Regions from separate parts of the Streptomyces sp. NPDC055243 genome, predicted to be linked through region 1. Evidence: riboswitches for the same ligand, from Rfam matches in the RefSeq annotation. Region 1 holds a riboswitch; the other holds the start of a gene.

Region 1 (7,073 bases):
GACGGTCCCCGCGGCCGGGGGCGGTCCTGGCTAGCGGTGCGCGCCGTTCGCAGCGGGGGCGGGGCCCAACTTCCGTATCGCCCAGCGGTAGTGGCCCACCGCCTTGGTGATGCCGATGAGGCCCGTCAGCCACAAGATGAGGCCCGTGCCCATGCCGAGCGCGACGTCGCTGTACGAGTCGCGTCCCGGCTCGGCGTAGGCGGCGGCCGCGAACGACGCCCACAGGCCGAGCGCGCACACGAGGAGGGACGAGAGGAGCCAGCAGAGGCTGAGGCCGGGGGAGCGGAGAGCGGAGTCCGACGCCGGGTGGCTGTCCAGGGCCAGCCAGCTGTCGGTGAGTTCGCGGGCCTTCCGGTCGCTGCGGATACCGACGACGACGCCGATCACGCAGGGCACGAGGGCTCCGAGGCCCAGGACCGCGCAGAGCGGGACCATGACGAAGGCCATCACGTCGTGGTCCTCGATCATTTCGAGCGGCACCGTCAGGAGCGCCCAGCCGACTACACAGCCGAGCGCGAACAGCCAGAGCAGCAGGATTCGGTGCATGCCCAGGATCTGCCTGCGCAGCGCTTCGAGTGCCATGCCGCGGTCGTGCAGCAGCGCGTTCCGGTCCTGCCAGGTGCGCAGGTAGGCAGGTGGCGGAGGAGGCGGCAGCGTACGGCGGGGCATGGCCCTGACAGTACCTCCGGGTCCACAAGGCTTCTCACCCCGCCCGCAGTGCCCTACAACACCCTGCCCGCGATGCCCCGCACCCCGCCGACAACGGCCTGCGCCCCCTCACGTGACCCCTCACGTGACCCCTCACGCCACCCGCGTCGCGCCCGCGAAGGGCATCTGGCTGATCGGGGCGAGACGTACCGGAGCGCTCGGGTTCGGGGCGTGGATCATCTGGCCGTTGCCCACGTAGAGCCCCACATGGCTGATGCCCTGGTAGAAGAAGACCAGGTCGCCGGGCTGGAGTTGGGAGCGCGGGACCCGCTCGCCCGCCGCGATCTGCGCGTACGTCGTGCGCGGCAGGTCGACCCCCGCAGACCGGTAGGCGGCCTGGGTGAGCCCGGAGCAGTCGAAGGCGTTGGGACCGGTGGCGCCCCATACGTACGGGCTGCCGAGGGCCTTGTGGGCGTACGAGACGGCCGCTGAGGCACGGGCGTTGGGCGCCTTGGCCGGGGTGCCCGAGATGCCGTCGCGGCCCGCGGTGCGGGACGCCCTGTCCTCGCCCGCCAGCTCCGCGCGCTGGTCGCCGGTGAGCTGCGACAGGAGCCGCTTGGCCGCGTCCAGCTTTCCGTTGACCGTCTTCTTGTGCTTCTTCAGCTCCGCCTGGCGGGACTTGAGGTGCGCCAGAGTCCCGTCGGCCTCGGTGTGCAGTTGGTCGACCTCCTGGAGCTGCTTGCGCACTCCGGCGACGGTCGCGGCCTGGCGGCTGTCCGCCCGGTCGGCGAGTGCGGCGCGCTCGAGGTACTGGTCGGGATCGGAGGAGAGCGCGAGCTGGACGGCCGGGTCGATGCCGCCGCTGCGATACTGCGCGGCGGCGATCGAACCGAGGCCCTCGCGTGCCGAGTTGAGCTTCTCCGTCTTGCGGGCCGCCTCGTCCCGCAGTTCGCGCAGGGACTTCTCGGCGCCTTCGGCCTTCTCCTTGGCGCCGTTGTACTTCTCGGTGGCGATCTCCGCCTCGCGGTAGAGCGCGTCGACCTTGGACTTCACCTCGGCCGGGCTGAGCCGCGGATCCGCGTGTCCTGTCCCGTCGAACGCGGTGGCCGTGGCGGCCCCCGCGAGGGCGATGGTGGCGGCGGTGCGGGCCGTATGGCCACTGAGCGAGCGCTGTCTGGGCTTGCGGTGCGCTGCCACGAAGGGGGGCTCCTTAAGGGTCCGGCGGCGGCCCGCACAGGGGGAGCGGACCGCCGCCGGATTCTCGGCGGTGGTGTCCGACTGCCGCCCCTGGTCCGGGCGGCGGTGGGGAGCCGGTCACCTGACGAAGGACGCTAAACCTGGCCGTCACGGCTTGGTGGCGGATTGTGCACAACTGACGCAAGTGTTCTAGACGGTGACCGTATGTGGCTGTTCGATCTCTCGGGCGAGGACCCTTCGCGTACGCGTGTGACCGATGCGCCGCTTGGGGCCCACCTGGCTACGGAGCGGTGATAAGGCCCCGGCTAGGCTCCGGAACCATGGACGTTCTCACCCATCTCTTCGTCGGCCTGCACATCATCGGCATCGCCTCCCTCCTGGGCGGCTTCCTTACCCAGATGAAGCAGATGGGCCAGGGCACGGCCCGCTTCAACCCGGCGATGCTGCACGGCGCGCTGACGATGCTCGTCACGGGCGTGATCCTGGTGGGTCTCAACCAGGCGGACGACAACCCGGTCAACAACGTCAAGATCGGCATCAAGATGGCCGTGCTGATCGTGATCCTCGCGCTGGTCTACGTGAAACGGGACGAGGAGAAGGTGGACAAGGCGATGTTCGGCGCCGTCGGGCTGCTGACCGTCGTGAACATCTTCATCGCGGTGCTGTGGACCTGACCCGGCCCGCAGAACTCGGCCCGTAGAAACCGGCCCGCAGAACCCGAGCCGCAGAACCCGAGCCGCAGAACCCGAGCCGCAGAACCCGAGCCGCAGAAAAACGGCCCTCCACGCGCGCGTGGAGGGCCGTTTTCTCGTGTGTGTGACGGTTACGCGGGTCGCACGACGCTGTGGATCGGCATGTAGTAGATCGACTCGACGCGGACGTTCGCGCCCGGCTTCGGGGCGTGGATCATCTTGCCGTCGCCGATGTAGATCCCTACGTGGCTGATGTCGTCGTAGAAGAAGACCAGGTCACCCGGCTTGGCGTCGGCGGTCTTCACGGTCGTGCCGACCTTCACCTGGTCCCACGTCGTACGCGGCAGGGAGATCCCCGCGGCCTTCCACGCGTCCTGGGTGAGCCCGGAGCAGTCGTAGGAGTCGGGGCCGGTGGCGCCCCACACGTACGGCTTGCCGATCTGCGCCTCCGCGAAGTTGATCACCTTCGCGGCCTTCGTCGCGTAACCGCTGTCCGTGCCACCGGAGCCGGAGCCGGAGCCGGAACCCGTGCCGGTGTCGGAGCCGGAGTCCGGGGTCTCCTTGTTCTGCTCGCGCTCCTTGGCCGCCGCCTCTTCCGCCGCCTTGCGCTTGGCCTCCGCCTCGGCCTCCTGCTTGCGGGCCAGCTCGGCGGCCTTGCGCTTGGCCTCTTCTTCCTTCTTCTTCTCGATCGCCGCGAGCCGCGCCTTCTCCTCGGCGGTCAGCTCCGAGAGCATCGTGCGCGCCTGGCCCAGCTTCTTCTGGACGGTCTGCTTGCTCGTCCTGAGGTCGTCCCGCGAGTCGCTCAGCGTCTCCAGGCTCTTGGCGGCCTTCGTGCGCTGCTTCGTAGCCGACGCCTGCTGCGTCTGGTAGTCGTCGACCGCCTTCTTCTGGCGCGCGGTGAGCCGGTCCGACAGGTGGTTCTGGTCGAAGTACCCCTGCGGGTCGTCGGCGAGCATCATCGTGGCGGTCTCGGAGACGCCGCCGGTGCGGTACTGGGCCGCGGCGAACGTGCCCAGCTCCTGGCGGGCCTCGTTCAGCTTGTCGGTGCGCTTGGCCACGTCGTCCAGGAGTGTGTCGACCTTCTTGCGCTGCTTGTCGGTGCGCTCCTTGGCCGAGTTGTACTTCTGGGTGGCGACGCCCGCCTGGTGGTAGAGGTCGTCGACCTTCTTCTGGACCTCTTCGAGGCTGGGCTTCTGCGGAGCGGACGGTGCTGCCTGCGCGCTCTGTGACAGCAGGGCCACGGAGGTGAGGGCCGCCGTCGTGATGCCGAGGGCGGGAGTGGCGCGTAGGCCGGCCATGCGGGTCCGCGGCTTGCGGTGCGACGCCAAGGGAGGCGACTCCTTCCGTAGACCGCCTACCGGGTTAGCTGTCGGGTTCGGGCGGGTGGTTCCGGAAGGTTGCCCTACAGTCCCGTACTTCGTACGGGACCGATTCACCCCAAGTTCAAAGTGGGTCCCCGGCTCCGAGGAGATCGAACTCGGCGGAGGCCACCCGTTCCCGGCGGGGTTCGCCGGTGGGAGTGCGAGCGGCCCGGGCAGCAACCTAGCCAATTCGTGTGGCCCGTGTGAAGGTTGATGTTCGATATGCCCGATACGTTTTCGTTACTTTACGAAGCTCTTGACGCGGGCACGCCGTGCCATGGCGGAGCGTGACCGTCCGCGGGCGGGGCGTAGGCGGGCGTAGGCGGGGTGAGGTGGCCGGAACCCGGGGTGGGTTGTCAGTGGGGCCGCCTAGACTCGGGAGGCGATGAGCAGCCTCTTTGATGACAGCTTCCTGGCGGACCTCCAGCCCTCGCGGGCCTCGGAGGAGGAGCCCCCGCCGCCGCCCGAGGACAGTGCCCCGGAATCCGTTCCGGATGATCTGTTCGACGGGAAGTTCGACGCGCCCACACCCCGGGACGCGCACTACCGCGGCGGCGCCCCCCGCCCGGTGATCGACCCGGCGGCCCTGCTCGACGGGCTGAACGAGAACCAGCGAGCGGCCGTCGTGCACGCACACTCCCCGCTGCTCATCGTCGCCGGCGCGGGCTCGGGCAAGACCCGGGTCCTGACGCACCGCATCGCGTATCTCCTGGCCGAGCGGCACGTGCACCCGGGGCAGATCCTGGCGATCACGTTCACGAACAAGGCCGCGGGCGAGATGAAGGAGCGCGTCGAGCAGCTCGTCGGGCCGCGGGCCAACGCGATGTGGGTGTCGACGTTCCATAGCGCGTGCGTGCGGATACTGCGCCGCGAGTCGAAGACGATCGGCTTCACCTCCTCCTTCTCGATCTACGACGCCGCCGACTCCAAGCGGCTGATGGCCCTGGTCTGCCGGGACCTGGACATCGACCCGAAGAAGTTCCCGCCGAAGTCCTTCAGCGCCAAGATCTCGAACCTGAAGAACGAGCTGATCGACGAGGAGACCTTCGCGGGACAGGCCGCCGACGGCTTCGAGAAGACGCTCGCCCAGGCGTACGCGATGTACCAGTCGCGGCTGCGCGAGGCGAACGCCCTCGACTTCGACGACCTGATCATGACGACGGTCAACATGTTCCGCGCGTTCCCGGACGTAGCCGCGCATTACCGCCGCCGCTTCCGCCACGTGATGGTCGACGAGTACCAGGACACCAACCACGCCCAGTACGCCCTGGTGCGCGAGCTGGTGGGTCCCGCGGACGGCGAGGGCAGCGAGGGCGAGGGACCCGCCGAGCTGTGCGTCGTGGGTGACGCGGACCAGTCGATCTACGCCTTCCGCGGCGCCACGATCCGCAACATCCTCCAGTTCGAGGAGGACTATCCGAACGCGACGACGATCCTCCTCGAGCAGAACTACCGCTCCACGCAGACGATCCTGACCGCGGCCAACGCCGTCATCGAGCGCAACGAAAGCCGCCGCCCGAAGAACCTGTGGACCAACGCGGGCGCGGGCGCGGGCATCACCGGCTACGTCGCCGACACCGAGCACGACGAGGCGCAGTTCGTCGCCGACGAGATCGACCGGCTCACCGACGCGGGCGACGCGAAGGCCGGTGACGTCGCGATCTTCTACCGGACGAACGCGCAGTCCCGTGTCTTCGAAGAGATCTTCATCCGCGTCGGCCTGCCGTACAAGGTCGTCGGCGGCGTCCGCTTCTACGAGCGCAAGGAGGTCCGGGACGTCCTCGCGTATCTGCGCGTGCTCGCCAATCCGGAGGACTCCGTCCCGCTGCGGCGCATTCTGAACGTGCCCAAGAGGGGCATCGGCGACCGCGCGGAGGCGATGATCGACGCGCTCTCGCAGCGCGAGAAGATCTCCTTCCCGCAGGCGCTGAAGCGCGTCGACGAGGCGTACGGAATGGCGGCTCGCTCGGCGAACGCCGTCAAGCGGTTCAACGTGCTGATGGAGGAGCTGCGGACCGTCGTCGAGTCGGGCGCGGGTCCCGCCGTCGTCCTGGAGGCCGTGCTCGAACGGACCGGCTATCTCGCCGAGTTGCAGGCATCGACCGACCCGCAGGACGAGACGCGCATCGAGAACCTCCAGGAACTCGCCGCCGTGGCTCTGGAGTTCGAGCAGGACAGCGGTGAAGTCGGTGACACTGGTGGCGCCGGTGAGGCCGGTGGGGCCGGTGAAGCCGGTGAAGGTGCAGCGGAGACCGAGGACGCGGACGCAGGAGCGGGCGCGGGCGCGGGCACAGGCGTGTCGGGCACCCTCTCCGAGTTCCTGGAGCGGGTCGCGCTCGTCGCCGACTCGGACCAGATTCCCGACGAGGAGGACGACGGCTCCGGAGTCATCACGCTGATGACGCTGCACACCGCCAAGGGCCTCGAGTTCCCGGTCGTCTTCCTGACCGGCATGGAGGACGGCGTCTTCCCGCACATGCGTTCCCTCGGCCAGGTCAAGGAGCTGGAGGAAGAGCGCCGCCTCGCGTACGTGGGCATCACGCGCGCGCGGGAGCGGCTCTACCTCACGCGGTCCTCGATGCGCAGCGCCTGGGGACAGCCCTCTTACAACCCGCCGTCGCGCTTCCTGGAGGAGATCCCGGAGGCCCACCTGGACTGGAAGCGGAAGGGTTCCGTCGGCGCACCGGCGTCCTCCGGACCCGCGGCCGGGATCGCCTCCTCCTTGTCGTCGTCGCGCTCGCGCACCGGGGGCGCGCAGGGCTTCGCCACGCGCCGTGCGACGGAGAAGCCGGTGGTCGCGCTGGCGATCGGGGACCGGGTCACGCACGACCAGTTCGGCCTCGGAACCGTGGTCGGGGTGAAGGGCACGGGCGCGAACGCCGAGGCGACGGTGGACTTCGGAGAGCCCAAGCCCAAGCGGCTCCTGCTGCGGTACGCGCCGGTGGAGAAGCTCTAACGCCGCAGGCGGCGGCCCGAGTTGTGCGGGGTCGCCGCGCGGGCGGCGCTTGAGTTACGTCGGGTCGAGGCCGTGGCTGCGCAGCCACGGCAGCGGGTCGATCGCCGAGCCGCCGCCGGGGCGCACCTCGAAGTGCAGGTGCGGTCCCGTGGAGTTGCCGGAGTTCCCGGAGAAGGCGATGGGGTCGCCCGCCTTGACGGGGCCGCTGGAGACCTTGTG
Region 2 (7,073 bases), on a different contig from region 1:
CGTGATGGGTGAAGCGGTGCACGTCCTTGGCGGACAGGCGGGGGTAGGGGGCGAAGAAGCGGTAGTACTTCGACTCGTCCGACACCTGCTCGTAGAAGCTGACCAGGCGCTCCGCGTCCTCGGCCGTGATCGGCCTGATCCGGGCGGTGCCTCCGTCACGCAGCACGACGTCGGCTTCCCAGTGGGAGGGGTATGCGTGCCGGTCCGACGGGGTCTGCATGGGGCCAGGGTACGGGTCGCGAAGGCGCCTTGGCCGGGGCACGCTAGGAGTCGTCGACGGCCGGGACACGGGACCACGTGGTGGAAGGACGTACGGTCTTCGGAGTACGGGCCGGTCGTCGGCCGGGTGCGGACAGATGTCCGGCGGAGCACCCGTGACGGCATGAGACACTGGTCTAGACAAGTGTGAGACACCTGGAAGGGCAGCAACACATGGCTGAGCGCCGCGTCAACGTCGGCTGGGCCGAGGGCCTTCACGCCCGACCCGCCTCCATCTTCGTCCGCGCGGCCACCGCCGCCGGCGTCCCCGTGACGATCGCCAAGGCTGACGGCAACCCCGTGAACGCCGCCTCCATGCTCGCGGTGCTCGGTCTGGGCGCGCAGGGCGGCGAGGAGATCGTGCTCGCCTCCGACGCCGAGGGCGCGGACGCCGCTCTCGACCGTCTGGCGAAGCTGGTCGCGGACGGCCTCGAGGAACTCCCCGAGACCGTCTAGTACGGACTGGTACTCATACGCCGAAGGGCCCGCCCGAAATAGGGGCGGGCCCTTCGGCGTTTCCGCGTCCGCTTACTGAATATCGACACCGGACGCAGCATCGGAACGCAGACTTCGGACGCTGAATTCACTGAATTTGGGCAGCAGAAGTAATCCCCACCGAATAGCACTTCTTTGTATACGGCGCCTCTGTTAATGCCGGAGGCCCACCGTGTTTACGGCATGTTGCGAATCCCTCACACGATCACGGTCGCGGCCGCGGCCCCGCTCTCCGCGAGCGGGAAGCGCGGGGAAACGCAGTCGGTGCGCCCCCGTCGCCCGCTCCGTGTGGGCCGCGGTGAGCGACCTGGCCCGCTCCGCGTCGCCGCGCGCGACCGCGTCGACGATCGCGGCGTGCTCCGCCCAGGCCTCCGCGGGCGAGGCCGACGTCTCGACGACGTACATCCAGGCGATCTTGTGCCGGAGCTGGGTGAGCAGCGACGTGAGGCCGGGGCTGCCGGACGACTGGGCGAGCGTCTCGTGGAACCAGCCGCCCAGGGAGCGCAGATCCTCGCTCTGGCCCCGCCTGGAGCGCTCCTGACCGAGCCTGACGAGGCCGCGCAGGACCTTCAGGTGCGCCTCAGTGCGGCGCTGAGCGGCACGGGCGGCGCCCAGCGGCTCCAGGAGCAAGCGGATCTCCAGGAGGTCGGCCGCCTCCTGCTCGGTGGGCTCCGCGACGCACGCGCCCGCGTGCCGTCGCGTGACGACGAAGCCCTCGGCCTCCAGGGTGCGCAGGGCCTCGCGCACGGGGACGCGGGAGACTCCGTAGCGGCGCGCGAGCAGTTCCTCGGTGAGCCGGCCACCCCGTTCGTAGACACCGGAGACGATGTCGTCCCGGATGGCCGTGCATACCGAGTGCGCCGGAATGCGCATGACCTGACCTCCGCCTTAATCCCCGCGAAACGCGGTCGATCGACGCCTGTTCAGCGACTCTATTGCAGAGCGGCTGAATTTCCGACGGGTGGCCGGAATCCATGGATACTTTTGGCCAAAGGCGATGCGGGAACGGCGAAAGCCCCGGCTCTCCATGAGCCGGGGCTTTCGGTGAATCGGGTGCGCGTCGCGCGAAACGCCTGGGGTCAGACGTTGACGCCGTGCGAGCGGAGGTACGAGACGGGGTCGATGTCCGTGCCGTACTCCTCGCCGGTGCGGGCCTCGAAGTGCAGGTGCGGGCCGCTGGAGTTGCCCGTGGAGCCGGAGAGGCCGATCTGCTGGCCCGGAGTGACCGCCTGGCCGACGGTGACACCGAGGGACGACATGTGGCCGTACTGGGTGTACGTGCCGTCGTTCATCTTGATGACCACGTTGTTGCCGTACGCGCCGCCCCAGCCGGCCTCGACGACGGTGCCGGAGCCGACCGCGTGGACCGAGGTGCCGGACGCGGCGTGGAAGTCGACGCCGGTGTGGCTGCCGGAGGACCACATGGCGCCGCCGGTCTGGTAGCCCGTGGAGATGGACGAGCCGGAGATCGGGGAGACGTAGGTGTTCAGGCGCTTGCGCTCGGCCTCGCGAGCGGCACGCTCCTTGGCCTCGCGCTCCTTCTTGGCCTTGGCCTTCGCCTCGGCCTCCGCCTTGCGCTTGGCCTCCTCGGCCTTCTTCTTGGCGGCCTCTTCGGCCTTCTTGGCGGCTGCGGCGTCGTCGGCGGCCTGCTGCTGGGCGGCGGCCTGCGCGTCGATGCTCTGGGCGAGCGAGTCGCCCACGGAAATCGCCTGGGTGAGGCCGGTGTGCTCAAGAGCCGCGTCGTCGGCGGCGAGCGCCGGAGCGGCCAGGCCTCCGATGACACCGGTGGTGGTGAGCGCGGCGACGCCCGCTACGTTCGCGGTCGTGCGCGTGAGGCGGCTCGGGCGACGGTGCTTCCCGGTGGCACGGGTGAACGCCATGAAGCGGCTGATCCTTTCCTTCCTTCTCGCCTACCGGGTTAGCTGACGGGTTCGGAGCAGGAAGGTCTCCTACGAGTCCCTCGCCTCTCGGCAAGGTTCCCGATTCACCCCAAGGGGACATGTGGGTCCCCGGCTCCCCTGGCTCGCGCCGTACGGGGACTCGGCGATGACTGTCCGGTGCCGCGGGTGCGACGTACTGCATGACGAACAGCCGGACCAGACGCTAAGCGGGGCGTCTTTCAAACGACAAACGGATCAGAGCTTTTGTAGCGCACGCCACAGGTCAGACACGTAACCTCCATACCAATTCGGACATATGGGGACCCCAGGAGCAATTTTCCGCCACTGGGGTCCCCATATGTCCTGACTGTCACTCAGCCCGTGACCACACTCACTTCACCGATGCCGAGCGCCCTGACGGGCTCCTCGATCTGCGCGGCGTCACCGACGAGCACCGTCACGAGCCGGTCCCCGGGGAAGGCGCTCACGACGGCTGCGGTGGCCTCCACGGTGCCGGTGGCGGCCAACTGGCGGTACAGCTGCGCCTGGAAGTCGTCCGGCAGGTGCTGCTCGACCTGGTCGGCCAGGGTGGCCGCGACGGACGCCGCCATCTCGTACTTGAGCGGGGCGACGCCCACCAGGTTCTGCACGGCGACGTCGCGCTCGGCGTCCGTGAGGCCGTCGGCCGCGAGGGTGCGCAGGACCTTCCACAGGTCGTCGAGGGCCGGACCGGTGGACTCGGTGTCCACGGAGCCGCTGATGGCCAGCATGGCGGCGCCCGTGCCGTCCGGAGCGGAACGCAGGACCTGGGCGAACGCCCGTACGCCGTAGGTGTATCCCTTCTCCTCGCGCAGGACGCGGTCCAGGCGCGAGGTGAGGGTGCCGCCCAGGCAGTACGTGCCGAGCACCTGCGCGGGCCACACGCGGTCGTGCCGGTCCGGTCCCACGCGGCCGATGAGCAGCTGCGTCTGGACCGCGCCGGGGCGGTCCACGATGACGACACGCCCGGTGTCGTCCGCGGTCACCGGGGGCACCGGACGCGGCTCGGCCGTGCCGCCCGTCCAGGCGCCGACGGTGTCGGCCAGGACGGCGTCCAGGTCCACGCCGGTCAGGTCGCCCACGACGACGGCGGTCGCCGTGGCGGGACGCACGTGCTTCTCGTAGAAGGTGCGCACCGCAGCCGAGTCGATGGCCGTGACCGTCTCCTCGGTGCCCTGACGGGGGCGCGACATGCGCGAGGTGGCCGGGAACAGCTGCCGGGAGAGCTCCTTGGCGGCGCGGCGCGCCGGGTTGGCGGCCTCGTGCGGGATCTCGTCCAGGCGGTTGCGTACGAGGCGTTCGATCTCGCTGTCCGCGAAGGCGGGGGCGCGCAGGGCGTCGGAGAGCAGGCCGAGCGCCTTGGGGAGGCGGGAGACCGGGACCTCCAGGGAGACGCGGACGCCGGGGTGGTCGGCGTGTGCGTCCATGCTGGCGCCGCAGCGGTCGAGTTCGGCGGCGAAGTCCTCGGCGGAGTGCTTGTCGGTGCCTTCGTTGAAGGCCCTCGCCATGATCGTGGCGACGCCGTCCAGGCCCGCGGGCTCGGCGTCGAGCGGCGCCTCCAGGTGGATCTCCACGGCGACGACCTGCTGGCCGGGGCGGTGGCAGCGCAGCACCGTGAGGCCGTTGTCCAGGGTGGCGCGCTCGGGCGCGGGGAAGGCCCACGGCCGTGCGGTGCCGGCCTGGGGCTGCGGGTGGAACTGCATCGTTGCGGCCTCGGTCACTTCGCCGCCTCCTCTTCTTCGTCCTCGTCGGTGGCTTCGGCGCCCTCGGGGGCGGCGATGGGCTCGTACACGAGCACCGCGCGGTTGTCGGGGCGCAGGCGGGCCGCCGCGGCCGCCTTGACCTCTTCCGCGGTGACGTCGAGGACGCGCCCGACGGCGGTCAGCGCGAGCTGCGGGTCGCCGAACAGGACGGCGTACCGGCACAGTTCGTCCGCGCGTCCCGCCACCGTGGAGAGCCGGTCGAGCCACTCGCGCTCCAGCTGGGCCTGGGCGCGCTCCATCTCCTCGGCGGTGGGGCCCTCTTCCGCGAAGCGGGCGAGCTCCTCGTCGACGGCCGCCTCGATGACGGGCACCTCGACGTCGCCGGACGTCTTCACGTCGAGCCAGCCGAGCGAGGGGGCTCCGGCGAGGCGCAGCAGGCCGAACCCGGCCGCCACGGCGGTGCGGTCGCGGCGCACGAGGCGGTTGTAGAGCCGGGAGGACTCACCGCTGCCGAGGACCGTGAGCGCCAGGTCGGCCGCGTCGCACGCGCGCGTGCCGTCCTCCGGGAGGCGGTAGGAGGCCATCAGGGCGCGGGCCGGTACCTCTTCCTCGACGACCTCGCGCAGCTCCTTGCCGATCGTGTCGGGCAGCGAGCCGTCGCGCGGCGGCTGCTTGCCGTCGTGCGAGGGGATGGACCCGAAGTACTTCTCGACCCAGGCCAGGGTCTCCTGGGGGTCGATGTCGCCGACGACCGACAGGACGGCGTTGTTGGGCGCGTAGTACGTACGGAAGAAGTTCCGCGCGTCCTCCAGCGTCGCCGCGTCCAGGTCGGCCATGGAGCCGATCGGGGTGTGGTGGTAGGGGTGGCCCTCGGGGTACGAGAGGGCGGTCAGCTTCTCGAAGGCCGTGCCGTACGGAACGTTGTCGTAGCGCTGGCGGCGCTCGTTCTTGACGACGTCCCGCTGGTTCTCCATGGATTCTTCGTCGAGCGCGGAGAGCAGCGAGCCCATCCGGTCGGCTTCGAGCCACAGGGCCAGCTCCAGCTGGTGTGTGGGCATCGTCTCGAAATAGTTGGTGCGCTCGAAGCTCGTGGTGCCGTTGAGCGAACCGCCCGCTCCCTGCACCAGCTCGAAGTGGCCGTTGCCGTGCACCTGCTTCGAGCCCTGGAACATGAGGTGCTCGAAGAGGTGAGCCAGGCCCGTACGGCCCTTGACCTCGTGGCGCGAACCGACGTCGTACCAGAGGCAGACCGCGGCGACCGGGGTCAGGTGGTCCTCGGAGAGCACCACGCGCAGGCCGTTGGCCAGCCGGTGCTCGGTCGCTGTCAGGCCGCCGGAGCCGGCCTCGGCTGTGGCCGTGTGACCCATGGGCATGTACGTCCCTTCGATCGCGAAAAGCTGGAAATTCTGCCAGTCGTGCCACTGTATGCAAGCGTGCTGACAACCGGTGAAGTTCCCGCTCCGCGCTCGGCGTAGTCGCGGCCGAAGACCGGGTCGTGGTCGGCGTTGTCAGTGGGACAGTCCACAATGGTCGGCGTCAGATCCCGTTGATGCCCTGGCAGACACCGTGAAGGAGCCGCAGCAGCGATGGCCCGCCGCAGCACGAAGACCCCGCCGCCCGATGAGTCGTTCGAGGAGAAGATCCTCGACATCGACGTCGTCGACGAGATGCAGGGCTCCTTCCTCGAGTACGCGTATTCGGTCATCTACTCGCGCGCCCTGCCGGACGCCCGCGACGGCATGAAGCCGGTGCACCGCCGCATCGTGTACCAAATGAACGAGATGGGCCTGCGCCCCGACCGCGGCTATGTGAAGTGCGCCCGCGTCGTCGGCGAGGTCATGGGTAAGTTGCACCCGCACGGCGACGCGTCGATCTACGACGCCCTCGTGCGCATGGCCCAGCCCTTCTCCATGCGCCTGCCCCTGGTGGACGGCCACGGAAACTTCGGCTCGCTCGGCAACGACGACCCGCCGGCCGCCATGCGGTACACCGAGTGCAAGATGGCCGACGCGACGTCCTTGATGACGGAGTCGATCGAAGAGAACACCGTCGATTTCGAGTCGAACTACGACGGCCAGGAGCAGGAACCGGTCACCCTGCCCGCGGCCTATCCGAACCTCCTGGTCAACGGCTCGTCGGGAATCGCCGTCGGCATGGCGACGAACATGCCGCCGCACAACCTCGGCGAGGTCATCGCCGCCGCCCGCCACCTGATCAAGCACCCCGGGGCCGACCTCGAGACGCTGATGCGTTTCGTGCCGGGCCCCGACCTGCCCACGGGCGGCCGCATCGTCGGCCTGACCGGGGTCAAGGACGCGTACGAATCGGGTCGCGGCACCTTCAAGATCCGCGCGACGGTGGCCGTCGAGAACGTGACCGCCCGCCGCAAGGGCCTGGTCGTGACCGAACTGCCCTTCTCCGTAGGCCCCGAGAAGGTCATCTCGAAGATCAAGGACCTGGTCGGCTCGAAGAAGCTGCAGGGCATCGCCGACGTCAAGGACCTCACGGACCGCTCGCACGGCCTGCGCCTGGTCATCGAGATCAAGAACGGCTTCGTCCCCGAGGCCGTCCTGGAGCAGCTCTACAAACTGACGCCGATGGAGGAGTCCTTCGGCATCAACAACGTGGCGCTGGTGGACGGCCAGCCCCTCACGCTCGGCCTCAAGGAGCTCCTCGAGGTCTATCTCGACCACCGCTT

The links. Region 1 has a riboswitch for cyclic di-AMP ahead of ACIGXX_RS42885 (NlpC/P60 family protein). Riboswitches for the same ligand answer to the same signal wherever they lie in the genome.
Positions count from the first base shown of each region.
Region 2: linked by a shared signal. The riboswitch ahead of ACIGXX_RS37785 (M23 family metallopeptidase) and the one ahead of ACIGXX_RS42885 (NlpC/P60 family protein) in region 1 are both predicted to bind cyclic di-AMP.

Region 1 covers NZ_JBITWR010000028.1:65,285-72,357, forward strand. Annotated here, with positions in the region: gene ACIGXX_RS42865 (LuxR C-terminal-related transcriptional regulator) at 1-2, shown strand, start outside; gene ACIGXX_RS42870 (hypothetical protein) at 31-669, opposite strand; gene ACIGXX_RS42875 (NlpC/P60 family protein) at 802-1,845, opposite strand; gene ACIGXX_RS42880 (hypothetical protein) at 2,166-2,519, shown strand; gene ACIGXX_RS42885 (NlpC/P60 family protein) at 2,669-3,865, opposite strand; cyclic di-AMP (ydaO/yuaA leader) riboswitch at 3,873-4,030, opposite strand; gene ACIGXX_RS42890 (ATP-dependent DNA helicase) at 4,284-6,854, shown strand; gene ACIGXX_RS42895 (M23 family metallopeptidase) at 6,909-7,073, opposite strand, start outside.
Region 2 covers NZ_JBITWR010000019.1:156,997-164,069, reverse strand. Annotated here, with positions in the region: gene ACIGXX_RS37800 (GNAT family N-acetyltransferase) at 1-220, opposite strand, end outside; gene ACIGXX_RS37795 (HPr family phosphocarrier protein) at 433-714, shown strand; gene ACIGXX_RS37790 (GntR family transcriptional regulator) at 907-1,626, opposite strand; gene ACIGXX_RS37785 (M23 family metallopeptidase) at 1,833-2,633, opposite strand; cyclic di-AMP (ydaO/yuaA leader) riboswitch at 2,646-2,809, opposite strand; gene ACIGXX_RS37780 (pitrilysin family protein) at 3,008-4,393, opposite strand; gene ACIGXX_RS37775 (M16 family metallopeptidase) at 4,390-5,748, opposite strand; gene ACIGXX_RS37770 (DNA topoisomerase IV subunit A) at 5,962-7,073, shown strand, end outside.